3 regions of the Microbispora hainanensis genome follow, and region 2 is predicted to be linked to each of the others. Evidence: predicted binding sites of a transcription regulator. Region 2 holds the regulator's gene; each other region holds the start of a gene.

Region 1 (4,277 bases), 210 kb from region 2:
GGTCGATCTTCCGGTTCTCGACCCGTTCGACCTCCTGGAGGGCGTAGGCGAGCGCCGACTGCATGCGTACGCCGAGCACGTCGAGCTTGAGCAGGCCCGCCTCCTCGACGTCGTCCTTGTCGAACTGCGACATCGGGAAGTCCAGCATGCTGCGCTCGACCGGGGTGCGGTCGCGCAACGTGGAGTTGCCGATCAAAACGCCGCAGGGGTGCAGCGCGATGTGCCGGGGCAGCCCGTCGAGCCGCTCCGCCAGGCGGAACACCGTCTCCAGCGACCGGTCGTTCAGCCCGCTGTCGCGCAGCTCCGGCAGGTCGGACAGCGCGGCCCTGATCTGCCTGGCCCGCACCTGCGGGAACGCCTTGGCGATGACGTCGATCTCGTGCGGCGGCAGGCCCATGGCGGCGCCGACGTCCCTGATCGCGCTGCGGGCGCGGTAGGTCTCCATCATCGACACGCAGGCCACCCGATCCTCGCCGTACCGGTCGAGGATCGCGCGGTAGCAGTCGAGGCGGCGGGCCGACTCCACGTCGATGTCGATGTCGGGCAGGCCCTTGCGGCCCTCCGACAGGAAGCGCTCCATCAACAGGCCGTGTTCGAGCGGGTTCACCTCGCCGATGCCGATCAGGTAGTTGACCAGGCTGCTCGCCCCCGAGCCGCGGATCGCGCAGCGCACGCCCATCGCCCGGATCATGTCCGTGATGCCGGCGACGGACGTGAAGTAGCCCGACAGCCGCTTCTTCTCGATCACGTGGAGCTCGGCGGCGAGCCGGTCGCGCGCCTCGGCCGAGCGCTCCAGGCCCCGCCGGGCCAGCCCTTCCTCGCAGCGCCGCCGCAGCAGGGGCACCGGGTCCTCGCCGACCTCAGGCAGGTGGAGCCGGGGCCGCTCGGGGTCGAGCAGGGGCACGATCTCGACAGGGTCGAGCACGCACAGGTCGGCCACGCGGCGCGTCTCGGCCAGCAGCCGCGCGGCCCGGCCGGTGTCGCCGCCGCAGATCCGCGCGGCCACCCGAGCCATCTCGGCGCCGTCCTTCAGGGACGCGTGGGCCGTGGGGTCGTCGAGGTGCCGCCCGTCGAGGGGCACCAGCTTGCGCGCCGCGTCGAGCACGTTGCCGACCTGGTGATCGGCGGCGTCCAGATAGCGGACCGCGTTCGTCAGCACGACCGGCACGCCCATCGAGTCGGCCAGCCCGATCATGCGGGCGGCGGTGCTCGCGTCGCGATAGCCGTACAGATCGGACACCTCGACGACCAGGTCGGGGACCACCGCGCGCCAGGCGGCCAGCAGGGTCCTGGCCTGGTCGTCGCGCCGCTCGGTCACCGCGCGGCCGACGCCGGAGCGGGGCCCGAGCAGCACGGTCAGCCGGGGCTCCCCGTCCGGGCCGGTCGCGTGCTCGGCCACCATCCCCGGCGTGACGTACGGCGCGCCGCGCTCCCCCGCGTGGTGGGCGGCCGTGACCAGGCGGCATAGCGCGGCCCAGCCGTCGGTGCGCGCGAGCACGACGACCCGCGCCGGCTCGGCCGCCGCCCCCCGGCCATGCCCGTGCCCATGCCCGTGCCCATGCCCGCGGCTGTGACCGGTGCGGCGGCCGGACGGCAGGCCGCCCTCGAACAGGTCGTCCGGCACGGAAGAACCGGGCACCGAAGAGCCGGGCAGGGAAGAGACGCCGTCGAGGGCGAGATCGACCCCGACGACCGGGCGGACGCCCTGCTCGTGGCACGCGATGACGTGCTTGATCGCGCCATAGAGGCCGTCGCGGTCGGTCAGCGCGAGCGTGTCCATGCCGTGCTCGGCGGCCCGCCGGACGAGGGCGGCCGGGAACGCGGTGCCGTACCGCAGCGAGAAGGCGGACGCCACGTGCAGGTGGGCGAAGGCGCGCGTCACGGGCACACCCCCGTCCGTCCCCGGTCCGTCCTCCAGCGGCCCGTCCCCCGGTTGGGTGGCTGGAGCGTTCCCATCAGTCCCAGGCCCTCAGCAGGAGCCAGCCGCCGCTGGCGGTGTCGAAGCGCAGTTCATAGGTCCCGACCTCCTTGCCGGCCGCGGCACCCACTCGCCAGAAGCGCCGCTCGCCGGGATCGGCGTCCGAGGTCTTCCACCACTCTCTGGCGACCACCCAGTGGTCCTGGACCTCGCGGACGGTGTAGAGCCGGTCACGCCAGACGAACTGAGCAGGGCGCCCGTCCCGGACCCACACCTCGATCGGATCGCCGTAAAGTCTGCTCAAGACTCCTTCTCCCTGTGGCTTCGTGGCCACCCGGGGGAAGACGGGCGGATGATTCGGGCAGAATCGCCGCTACTTCGAACATACGTTCCCAGGGCGGTGAACGCAAGTCGGCACGGCCCGTTCCCGGGTGCGAAATCCCAGGAAGCACGCCCGCGGGCGGAGCCGTCAGGCACCGGCGACCGCATAAGGTCGCCGGGCGGACGCTTCGCCGCTGCGAGGTGAGTCGTGACCACGATGTCGCTCCTACGACGTTGAGCCTCGCCCCGCACCCGAGACGCGATCTTCAGAGGAGACCGTCTCCATCTGTGATCACTAGGGCACCCTCTTTCTTGCGGGCAGTGGCAAGCTGCTCGTGAAGGGGACTCGGCGGGAGCCGGGGTGACGGCCTGTGTTGATCGCCCGTGAAGGGCCACTGTGATGCCGCCGCCCCCGGCTTCCCCGAGGCTGTAGACCGGCAACAGGGAGTAGCGCCGCAGAGCGCCGGTTAGTGATCGCCCGGTAGCCAGCCTCCTCGCCGGGTCGTCGCTGCCAGGCAAAGGAGTTCAGGTGTCGCTTGCGCTGCCCCCGGCGCGGTGGTTCGTCGGGATCGACTGGGCCATGGAAAGTCACGCGGTGTGCGTGATGGACGACAGCGGGAAGATCACCGCTGAATTCGTCATCGCGCACAGCACCAATGGCATCGCCTCGCTGATCGGCCGGCTGGCCAAGCTCGGTGATCCGGCCGCTGTCCCGATCGCGATCGAACGTCCCAACGGCAGGCTGGTCGACCTGCTGCTGGAGGCCGGATACCCCGTCGTCCCGGTCAAACCGAACGCGATCAAGACCTGGCGCGACGGTGAGGTGCTGTCGGGCGCCAAGTCCGATGCCGGCGACGCCGCGGTGATCGCCGAATACCTGCGCCTGCGCCTTCACAAGCTCCAGGTCGCCGCCCCCTTCAGCGACCAGACAAAGGCGGTACGCACCCTGGTGCGCACGCGCGATGACCTGGTTGAGGCCCGGGTGGCGGCCACTAACCAGCTCGCCGCGCTGCTGGATGCCTCCTGGCCGGGCGCCAAGGCCGTCTTCGCCGACCTGGCCTCGCCGATCGCGCTGGACTTCCTCACCCGTTACCCGACCCCCGCCTCGGCCGCGCACCTGGGCGAAAAGCGCATGGCCGCGTTCTTGGTCAAGCACGGCTACAGCGGCCGCCGCTCTCCCGCCGAGCTGCTGGCCCGGCTGCGTCACGCCCCGGCCGGGATCGCGGCCGAGGCGCTCACCGAAGCGTTGCGGGACGCGGTCATCGCCCTGGTCGGCGTGCTCAAAGCCCTGATTGGGGCGATCAAGGATCTGGATCGCTCGATCGCCGCCCACCTCGGGGAGCATCCGGACGGAGCGATCTTCACGTCGCTGCCAAGGTCGGGTCAGATCAACGCCGCCCAGATGCTCGCCGAGTGGGGCGACTGCCGAGCAGCCTACGCCGGACCCGACTCCGTCGCGGCCCTGGCCGGCTGCACACCGGTCACCAAACAGTCCGGCAAGCACCGCGCCGTGCACTTCCGATGGGCCTGCAACAAGCGCTTGCGCCGCGCCATCACGACCTTCGCCGACAACAGCCGCCGCGCCAGCCCCTGGGCCGCCTCCATCTACGAACGCGCCCGCGCCGAAGGCAAAGACCACCCGCACGCCGTCCGCATCCTGGCCCGCGCCTGGATCCGGGTGATCTGGCGATGCTGGAACGACGGCATCGCCTACGACCCCGCCAAACACGGCGCTGCAGCAGCCCTCCTCACCCCGAACACGGCGGGAGGTTGACACAGGGAGTATCACAGCAGTACTCTGGCGGGGACTCGCACTGGTCCGCACAGTGACCATTGGAACGCAGACCGGCATGGAAAGTGTGGCTTGAGCCAATTTCATCCTCGGGAGGCGTGTGCTACCCGATGGTTCTGAAGGACCGCGATGGCTTTGACCAGGTGGCCGGTCTTGCTCGGGCTACATCGCAGCTTGCGCAGGATGCGCCAACTCTTGAGCTGGGCGTTCGCGCGCTCACCAGGCCCGCGGAGCTTGGCGTGTGAC
Region 2 (4,277 bases):
AAGGCGGGTTCGTCGGCCATCTCGGGCTGGACAGTGAACTGGTCCTTCCCGAACGGCCAGAGCATCACGCAGCTCTGGAACGGCACGCTCAGCGCGAGCGGGTCCAACGTCACGGTGACGAACATGTCCTACAACGGCACGCTGGGCGCCGGCGCCTCGACCGCGTTCGGCTTCAACGGAAGCTGGTCGGGCAGCAACGGCGTTCCGTCCTCGGTCACCTGTACGGCGAGCTGAGCGGGCGCGTCACGTCAGCACGGCGGCGATCCTCGACAGGATCTCCTCCAGGATCGCCGCCGATGTCGCGAAGTTGAGGCGGGCGAAGGTGTCGCCGCCTCCGTACATCGGGCCCGGGTTGAGCCTGACCCGGGCCTCCCGCTCGACGAACGCCGCCGCGCCGGGCACCCCGAAGTCGAGCCACGCGAGATAGGTGGCCTCGGGAACGCGGTAGCCGACCGACGGGAGCCGCTCGGCGACGAGCCTGCGGTTGCGGTCGAGGATCGCCAGCACCTCCTCCAGCCACGCGTCGCCGTGCCGCCAGGCGGCCACCGTGGCCTCCACCCCGAGCACGCTGGGCGCGCCGAAGATGTGGGCGGGCTGGCGGCCGAGTGCGTCCCTGGCCTCCTTCGCGCCGAGGTGGGCCACCGAGCAGTGCAGTCCGCCCATGTTGAAGGCCTTGCTGGCGGAGGTCAGCGTGACCGTGCGCTCGGGGAGGATCGTGGCGAACGGGATGTGCCGCTTCGGGGCGTACGTCAGGTCGGCGTGGATCTCGTCGGCGATCACCAGCGTGCCGTGCCGATCGGCGTACGCGGCGACGCCTTCGAGCTCCTCACGGGTGAACGAACGGCCCGACGGGTTCTGCGGGTTGACCAGCAGGAGCACACTGACGGGCTCTCCGGGGACCTCGAACCTGCCGTCGGCCGTCAGCGGCATGGGCACCAGGCGGCGGTTCATCCCGGTGATGGTGGTGAGGAAGGGGTCGTAGGCGGGGACGTGCAGTGCCACGGCGTCGCCGGGCTCGGTCAGGACGTGCAGCAGCACCTGGAGAGCCTGGTTGAGGTCGGTGAAGGACCGCACGTGGGCCGGATCGGCCCGCCAGCCGTGCCGCGTCTCCATCCGCTCGGCGAACGCCTCCGCCAGTGGTCCCGCGGTCGGGGTGTCCAGCCAGGCGGGATAGCCGAGGTCCTTGGCGGCGCGTCGCGCTATGGCCTCCGTGACCACGTCGGGCACGGGGAAGTCCATGTCGGCGACCCAGGCGGGGATGACGCCGGGCGCGGCCTGCGCCCACTTGATTCCGTCACGGCCCCGGGCCGCGTCGAGGGAGAGGGAGTCGAGCTTCATCCGACTCACCCTAATTGCCGGTTGACGACCGCCGAAAAGGCGGCCGCCGCGCCCCGCGATCCCGTCGTGCCGCGGGGCGCCGGCGCGGCTACAGCTTGCGAAGGACAGCCGTGACCTTGCCGAGCACGGTGGCCTCGTCGCCCGGGATCGGCTCGTAGTTGGGGTTGTGCGGCACCAGCCACACGTGCCCGTCCTTGCGCTTGAAGGTCTTCACGGTGGCCTCGCCGTCGATCATCGCGGCCACGATGTCGCCGTTGTCGGCGACCGGCTGCTGCCGGACCACGACCCAGTCGCCGTCGGCGATGGCGGCCTCGATCATCGAGTCGCCGGAGACCTGGAGCAGGAACAGCGTGCCCTCGCCCACGAGCTGCTTGGGCAGGGCGAACACGTCCTCGATGCTCTGCTCGGCGAGGATGGGCCCACCGGCCGCGATGCGGCCGACCAGCGGCACGTAGGCCGCGGTGGGCCGGCTGAACCCGGGCTCCTCCTCGGAGGTGGCGTCGGGGTCCACCCACAGCACCGGCTCGCCCGGCAGCCGGACCTCCAGGGCCCGGGGCCGATGGGGATCACGCCGGAGGTAGCCCTTACGCTGGAGCGCCGTGAGCTGGTGCGACACGCTGGAGGTGCTGGTCAGCTGGACCGCTTCCCCGATCTCCCGCATGGACGGCGGATAACCGCGCTGCTGGACCGAGTCGCGGATCACCTCGAGAATCTTCCGCTGCCTGGGGGTGAGGCCAAGCGAGTCGCGCCTGCGAACCGCGAGGTCGCTGACGCCATTCGCCTGCTCACTTCGGTCACTCACGATGCCACCTCTCAATCCGTGTTCCTCGTGTCGCACAGAGCGACCGTACCGCGATTCAAGATCACCGTCAAACAATTGTTCGATATCCAGCGAAATCGCCGATCTCGCCGTCCGCCTTCATCGTACGGGAGTTCGATCGATCCCGTGTTCGATTTCCCCGATCTTCTTCGGCCGCTGTAGGCGCAGGTCAGAAGCCGTACGAAAAGCGGCCGGGAAAAGGCGCGTAAACGGCCTATTCCACGACGGCCGGGGCGCGTGATGCGGCCGTGACCCGGGGTGCGACACGCGGGCGGAGCAGGGACTTCCTTGCCCAAGGCCGGTTCGACTTGCGTTCAAGGTCGGGCGCTCCTACGGTTGGACCACAACATCTAGTAGTCACACCGGTGTAAGTTCACCACACCTTGTGTTCGGGGATGTGCGTTCAGGGAGGCGATGAAGTGCACTGTCCGTTCTGTCGCCACCCGGACACCCGGGTCGTGGACAGCCGCGCGGCAGAGGACGGGGCGGCGATCCGTCGCCGGCGCACCTGTCCCGAGTGCGGGCGCAGGTTCACCACGCAGGAGACCGTACTGCTGATGGTGAGCAAGCGCAGCGGAGTCACCGAGCCGTTCTCCCGCGAGAAGGTCATCGCCGGCGTGCGGCGGGCCTGTCAGGGGCGCCCGGTCAGCGAGGACTCCCTCGCCCAGCTCGGGCAGCGCGTCGAGGAGAGCATCCGGGGCACGGGCGCGGCCGAGATCGCCTCCCACGAGGTCGGCCTGGCCATCCTGGGCCCGCTCCGCGATCTCGACGAGGTGGCCTACCTGCGCTTCGCGTCGGTCTACCGCAGCTTCGAGACGCTGGCGGACTTCGAGGCGGAGATCGAGCGGCTCCGCGCGGCCCACGGCACCGCAGCCCATGGCACCGGGGGCGAGGAATAAGACGCCTTCCGGGGGACCGGGACGAGGCGGGCGGGGCGCGACGGCGCACCGCGACTATGTGGTTTCAACGAGCGTGGTCCGGAGAAGGGGCTCCATCGGGCCCTGGGAGGGGGAAGTCATGACGGAGACCGTGAGCGGCACGGTGTCGGGTGCGGGGGGTCGCCCGGGCAAGCGCCCGCGCAAGGGCCTGAAGATGAAGCGCATCTTCACCACCCCGGGTGTCCACCCGTACGACGAGGTCCGCTGGGAGCGGCGCGACGTCGTGATGACGAACTGGCGGGACGGCTCGGTCAACTTCGAGCAGCACGGCGTGGAGTTCCCGGACTTCTGGTCGGTCAACGCGGCCAACATCGTCACCACCAAGTACTTCCGCGGGGCGGTGGGCACCCCGCAGCGCGAGTCGAGCCTCAAGCAGCTCGTCGACCGGGTCGTGGGCGTCTACACCAGGACCGGCGTCGAGAACGGCTACTTCGCCTCCGACGAGGACGCGGAGATCTTCGACCACGAGCTCAAGCACGCGCTGATCCACCAGGTCTTCAGCTTCAACTCCCCGGTGTGGTTCAACGTCGGCACCCGCTCCCCCCAGCAGGTGAGCGCCTGCTTCATCCTGGCCGTGGACGACACGATGGAGTCGATCCTCGACTGGTACAAGGAAGAGGGCGTCATCTTCAAGGGCGGCTCCGGCTCCGGGGTCAACCTCTCCCGCATCCGCTCGTCCAAGGAACTGCTGTCCAGCGGCGGCACGGCCAGCGGCCCGGTGTCCTTCATGCGCGGCGCCGACGCCTCCGCCGGCACCATCAAGTCGGGCGGCGCCACCCGCCGGGCGGCCAAGATGGTCGTCCTCGACGTGGACCACCCCGACATCGAGGAGTTCATCGAGACCAAGGCGCGCGAAGAGGACAAGATCCGCGCGCTGCGCGACGCCGGGTTCGACATGGACCTCGGCGGCAAGGACATCGTGTCCGTGCAGTACCAGAACGCCAACAACTCGGTGCGGGTCTCCGACGAGTTCATGCGGGCCGTCGAGGCGGGCGACAAGTTCGGCCTGCGGGCCCGGCTGACCGGCGAGGTCATCGAAGAGGTCGAGGCGCGGTCGCTGTTCCGCAAGATGGCCCAGGCCGCCTGGGAGTGCGCCGACCCCGGCCTGCAGTACGACGACACGATCAACGACTGGCACACCTGCCCCGAGACCGGGCGCATCACGGCCAGCAACCCCTGCT
Region 3 (4,277 bases), 1.0 Mb from region 2:
AGGTCAACGACCTCGGCGAGAGCTTCGAGGTGGTCTCCGAGGCCTCCGACCTGATCCCCGTGCGCAAGGCGCTGCAGGACGCCGGCATCGACTACGAGTCGGCCGAGATGAGCTTCGTCCCCACGCTCAACGTCCCCCTCGACGAGGAGGGCGCCCGCAAGGTCTTCAAGCTCATCGACGCGCTCGAGGACAGCGACGACGTGCAGAACGTCTGGGCGAACTTCGACGTGAGCGACGAGGTCATGGAGAAGGTCGGCGCCTGACGCCGGAGGCGGGCACGGGCCCTCGGCCCACATGGGCACGGGCCCTCGGCCCACATGGGCGCGGGGCCCGGCCCGAGGCCCCCGCGTGAGCGGAAAACCGGTGGCATGGCCGCCGGGGCCCGCATAGCTTGGCCGGTTGTGGACATCCGTCATCTCACGAGCGACGACCTGGACGCCGTCCTCGACACCCGCAGGCGCGCCTTCGGCCCGCTGTCCGGCGGCGACGTGGAGACCTGGCGCAAGCTCGTCACCCCGATGCTGCCCGAGGGCCGTTATCTGGGCGCCTTCGACGGCCCCCGGCTCGTCGGCGCGGCCAGGATCAACCCGTACGTCCAGTGGTGGCACGGCCGCCCGCTGTCCATGGGCGGCGTGGGGGCTGTGACGGTGGCGCCGGAGGACCGCGGCAGGGGCGTGGGCCGGGCGCTCACGCACGCGGTCATCGAGCGCTGCGCCGAGCTGGGCCACGTGGTCTCCGCGCTCTACCCGGCCACCACGCCCATCTACCGGAGCGCGGGCTACGAGCACGCCGGCGTGCTCCAGCGGGTCACCGTGCCCGCCGAGGCGCTGCGTACGCTCGGCGGTCCATCCGGTCTATCCGGCGCGTCCGGCGCGGTCAAGCTGCGCAGGATGGGCCCCGCCGACGCGGCCGAGGTCGTCGCCCTGGTCGGCCGGGTGCACACCGCCGCCCGCGCGAGCGGCCCGCTCTGCTTCGACGAGCGGACCTGGCGGCTGTGGCTGGAGGACGACGACGACTTCTGCTACCTGGCCGAGGACGGGTTCGTCGTCTACCGGTGGAGCGACGGGGACATCGAGGTCGACAACCTGCTCGCGGGGTCGGAGGCGACGGCCAGGGCCCTGTGGTCGCTGGTCGGCAGCTCCTCAAGCGTCGCCAAGTCGGTGAAGGCGTTCGTGGACCCGGCCGACCCGGTGCTCTGGATGCTGCGGGAGCGGTCGAGGGACGAGGTCAGCCAGACCCGGTGGATGTTCCGGCTGATCGATCTGCCCGCCGCTGTCGAGGGGCGCGGCTTCCCCGCCGGAGTCCGCGCCGAGATCCCCGTCGAGGTGACCGACGCCCTGCGCCCGGGCAACGCGGGCGCGTGGCTGCTGCGGGTGGACGGCCGCGCCGGCTCCATGACACGGCGGGACGCGCCGGGCGGTGAGAAGGCCGCCGGCGACGCGACACGGCTCGCGATCGGCGGGATGTCCGCACTTTTCGCCGGCGTCCCCGCGGCCACCCTCCGCCGGGCCGGCCTGCTGAGCGGCGGATCTCCCGACACCGATGACGCGCTGGACGCCGCCTTCGGCTGCACCGCGTACATGATCGACTACTTCTGACGCCCCCGCGCGGCCGCTGATCGCGATAGAGTGACCGACCGAACAGATGTTCGGCGCAGCGGCGGCCGCGCCGCCGGGATCAGGGAGGCGTGCCGGTGCGGATGCCCCAGCTGCGGGTGATGGGCGTGGACCCGGGGTTGACGCGGTGCGGTCTCGGCGCCGTGGAGGGCCGCCCGGGCGCGCCGCTGAGCCTGCTGTCGGTCGGGGTGGTCCGCACCCCGCCCGACGACGACATCGGGTCCCGGCTGGTCGTCATCGAGGCCGAGATCGAGCGCTGGCTCGACGAGATCAGGCCCGACGCGGTCGCCGTCGAGCGGGTCTTCGCCCAGCACAACGTCCGCACGGTGATGGGGACGGCCCAGGCGTCGGCCGTCGCGATCGTCTGCGCGGCCCGGCGGGGGCTGCCGGTCGCGCTGCACACGCCCAGCGAGGTCAAGGCCGCGATCACCGGCAACGGCAACGCCGACAAGAAGCAGGTCGGCACGATGGTCACCCGGTTGCTGCGGCTCGACGCCATGCCCAGGCCCGCGGACGCGGCCGACGCGCTCGCCCTGGCCATCTGCCACGTCTGGCGCGGCGGCGTGCAGCATCGCCTGGCCGACGCCCTGGCCAGGGCCCGTTCCGGCGGTGCCGCCGCCATCGGCACTGGTGGCACCGGGGGCACCGGGGGCTCTGGTAGGACTGGGAGACCCGGCGAAGTCGCGGCCGGGCGTCAGGACCGGGGAGGGAACACGCGGTGATCGCATCCGTTGCGGGGCAGGTGGCGGCGATCGGCGCCGACAGCGCCGTGGTCGAGGTGGGCGGCGTCGGGATGCTCGTCCACTGCACCCCGGGCACCCTGGCCGGGCTGCGGGTCGGTGAGCCCGCCCGGCTGTCCACCTCGCTCGTCGTACGCGAGGACTCCCTCACGCTGTACGGCTTCGCCTCCGACGACGAGCGCACGGTCTTCGAGCTGCTCCAGACGGCCAGCGGGGTCGGGCCGCGCCTGGCCCTGGCCATGCTCGCGGTCCACGCGCCCAACGCGCTGCGGGTCGCGGTGGCGAGCGCCGACATCAAGGCCCTGACGATGGTGCCCGGCATCGGCCAGAAGGGCGCGCAGCGCATCGTGCTGGAACTCAAGGACAAGCTCGGCACCCCGGCGGCGGCCGTCGACGCCGCGCTCAACGGCGCGTCGGCGGCGCCCGTCTGGCGCGACCAGGTCCACTCCGGGCTGGTCGGGCTCGGCTACTCGTCCAGGGACGCCGACGAGGCGGTCGCGGCGGTCACCGCGGAGGCCGAGGCGGAGCTCGCGGCCGGCCGCGCCCCGCAGGTGGCGGCGCTGCTCAAGTCGGCGCTGCGCGTGCTGAGCGTGCGGTGACCCTCGTGGCGGGCTGAAGGTTCCATGAAATTTTCACCGGGAATCGGACGGGTCCCGGCAGGCCGAGCGGATGGTGTCGAGTGAGCTTCGAGCGGGATCTCGTGTCGCCGGAACCGGAGGGCGACGAGCGGGCGATCGAGGCCGCGCTGCGCCCCCGGCGCCTTGACGAGTTCATCGGGCAGGGCCGGGTGCGCGAGCAGCTGTCGCTGGTGCTGGAGAGCGCGCTGCGCCGCAACCGCCCGCCCGACCACGTGCTCATGAGCGGCGGTCCCGGGCTCGGGAAGACGACGCTCGCCATGATCATCGCCTCCGAGCTCGGCGCGCCGCTGCGGATGACCTCGGGCCCGGCGCTGGAGCGCGCGGGCGACCTGGCCGCGATCCTGTCCACGCTGACCGAGGGCGAGGTCCTGTTCATCGACGAGATCCACCGCATGGCCCGCCCGGCGGAGGAGATGCTCTATCTCGCCATGGAGGACTTCCGGGTGGACATCGTCGTCGGCAAGGGCCCCGGCGCCACCTCGATCCCCCTCGACATCGCCCCGTTCACCCTGGTCGGGGCGACCACCAGGGCGGGGCTGCTGCCCGCGCCGCTGCGCGACAGGTTCGGCTTCACCGCCCACATGGACTTCTACGACGTGGCCGAGCTGGAGCAGGTGCTGCGGCGCTCCGCGAAGCTGCTGTCGGTCGAGCTGCCGGACGAGGGCGCCCACGAGATCGCCCGCCGTTCGCGCGGCACGCCCCGCATCGCCAACCGCTTGCTCCGCCGGGTGCGCGACTTCGCCGAGGTCCGCGCGGAGGGCGTGATCGACCGGGAGATCGCGGCGGCGGCGCTCAACCTCTACGAGGTCGACGCCGAGGGGCTCGACCGGCTCGACCGGGCCGTGCTCGACGCGCTGCTGCGCAAGTTCGGCGGCGGCCCGGTGGGCCTGTCGACACTCGCGGTGGCGGTGGGGGAGGAGCCGGAGACCGTCGAGGTCGTGGCCGAGCCCTTCCTGGTGCGGCAGGGGCTGCTGGCCCGCACCCCGAGGGGCCGCGTCGCCACCGCGGCCGCCTGGGCGCACCTCGGCATGACCCCGCCTCCCGACGCGGTCGGCTCGGTGGCGGTGCCCTCGCTCTTCGACGACGCCTGAACGCCGGGCGCCAAGGCGGTAAGCGGAAACCGGGGCAAAGAGGTAACAGACCGATTGCGAAGCCCATGAAACGGGAACTTTCCCGCCCGCCTGCCCGTGGGTTCGTTGCCGGGCTTCTGCGTGCTCGCATACACTGCGTGGCTTGACTGGCCGCACACGCGAGAAGTCGCGGTGGCCCGCGTGTGAAGCGCA

The links. Region 2 encodes LexA, which represses DNA repair genes until DNA is damaged. Its sites were predicted from a motif close to TCGAACANNTGTTCGA; they were not measured.
Region 1: OHB01_RS00420 (DUF6504 family protein) is a predicted target of LexA. The motif match lies at 2,297-2,312, and genes of this name have one in related genera.
Region 3: ruvC (crossover junction endodeoxyribonuclease RuvC) is a predicted target of LexA. The motif match lies at 1,637-1,652, and genes of this name have one in related genera.

What each region holds. Positions count from the first base shown of each region.
Region 1 covers NZ_CP108086.1:94,974-99,250, forward strand. Annotated here, with positions in the region: gene OHB01_RS00415 (DNA polymerase III subunit alpha) at 1-1,882, opposite strand, end outside; gene OHB01_RS00420 (DUF6504 family protein) at 1,956-2,222, opposite strand; gene OHB01_RS00425 (IS110 family transposase) at 2,769-4,013, shown strand; gene OHB01_RS00430 (transposase family protein) at 4,115-4,277, opposite strand, start outside.
Region 2 covers NZ_CP108086.1:8,688,405-8,692,681, reverse strand. Annotated here, with positions in the region: gene OHB01_RS39290 (cellulase family glycosylhydrolase) at 1-234, shown strand, start outside; gene OHB01_RS39285 (MalY/PatB family protein) at 244-1,338, opposite strand; gene lexA (transcriptional repressor LexA) at 1,427-2,143, opposite strand; gene nrdR (transcriptional regulator NrdR) at 2,578-3,057, shown strand; gene OHB01_RS39270 (vitamin B12-dependent ribonucleotide reductase) at 3,176-4,277, shown strand, end outside.
Region 3 covers NZ_CP108086.1:7,684,047-7,688,323, reverse strand. Annotated here, with positions in the region: gene OHB01_RS35055 (YebC/PmpR family DNA-binding transcriptional regulator) at 1-263, shown strand, start outside; gene OHB01_RS35050 (GNAT family N-acetyltransferase) at 402-1,598, shown strand; gene ruvC (crossover junction endodeoxyribonuclease RuvC) at 1,709-2,338, shown strand; gene ruvA (Holliday junction branch migration protein RuvA) at 2,335-2,955, shown strand; gene ruvB (Holliday junction branch migration DNA helicase RuvB) at 3,036-4,085, shown strand.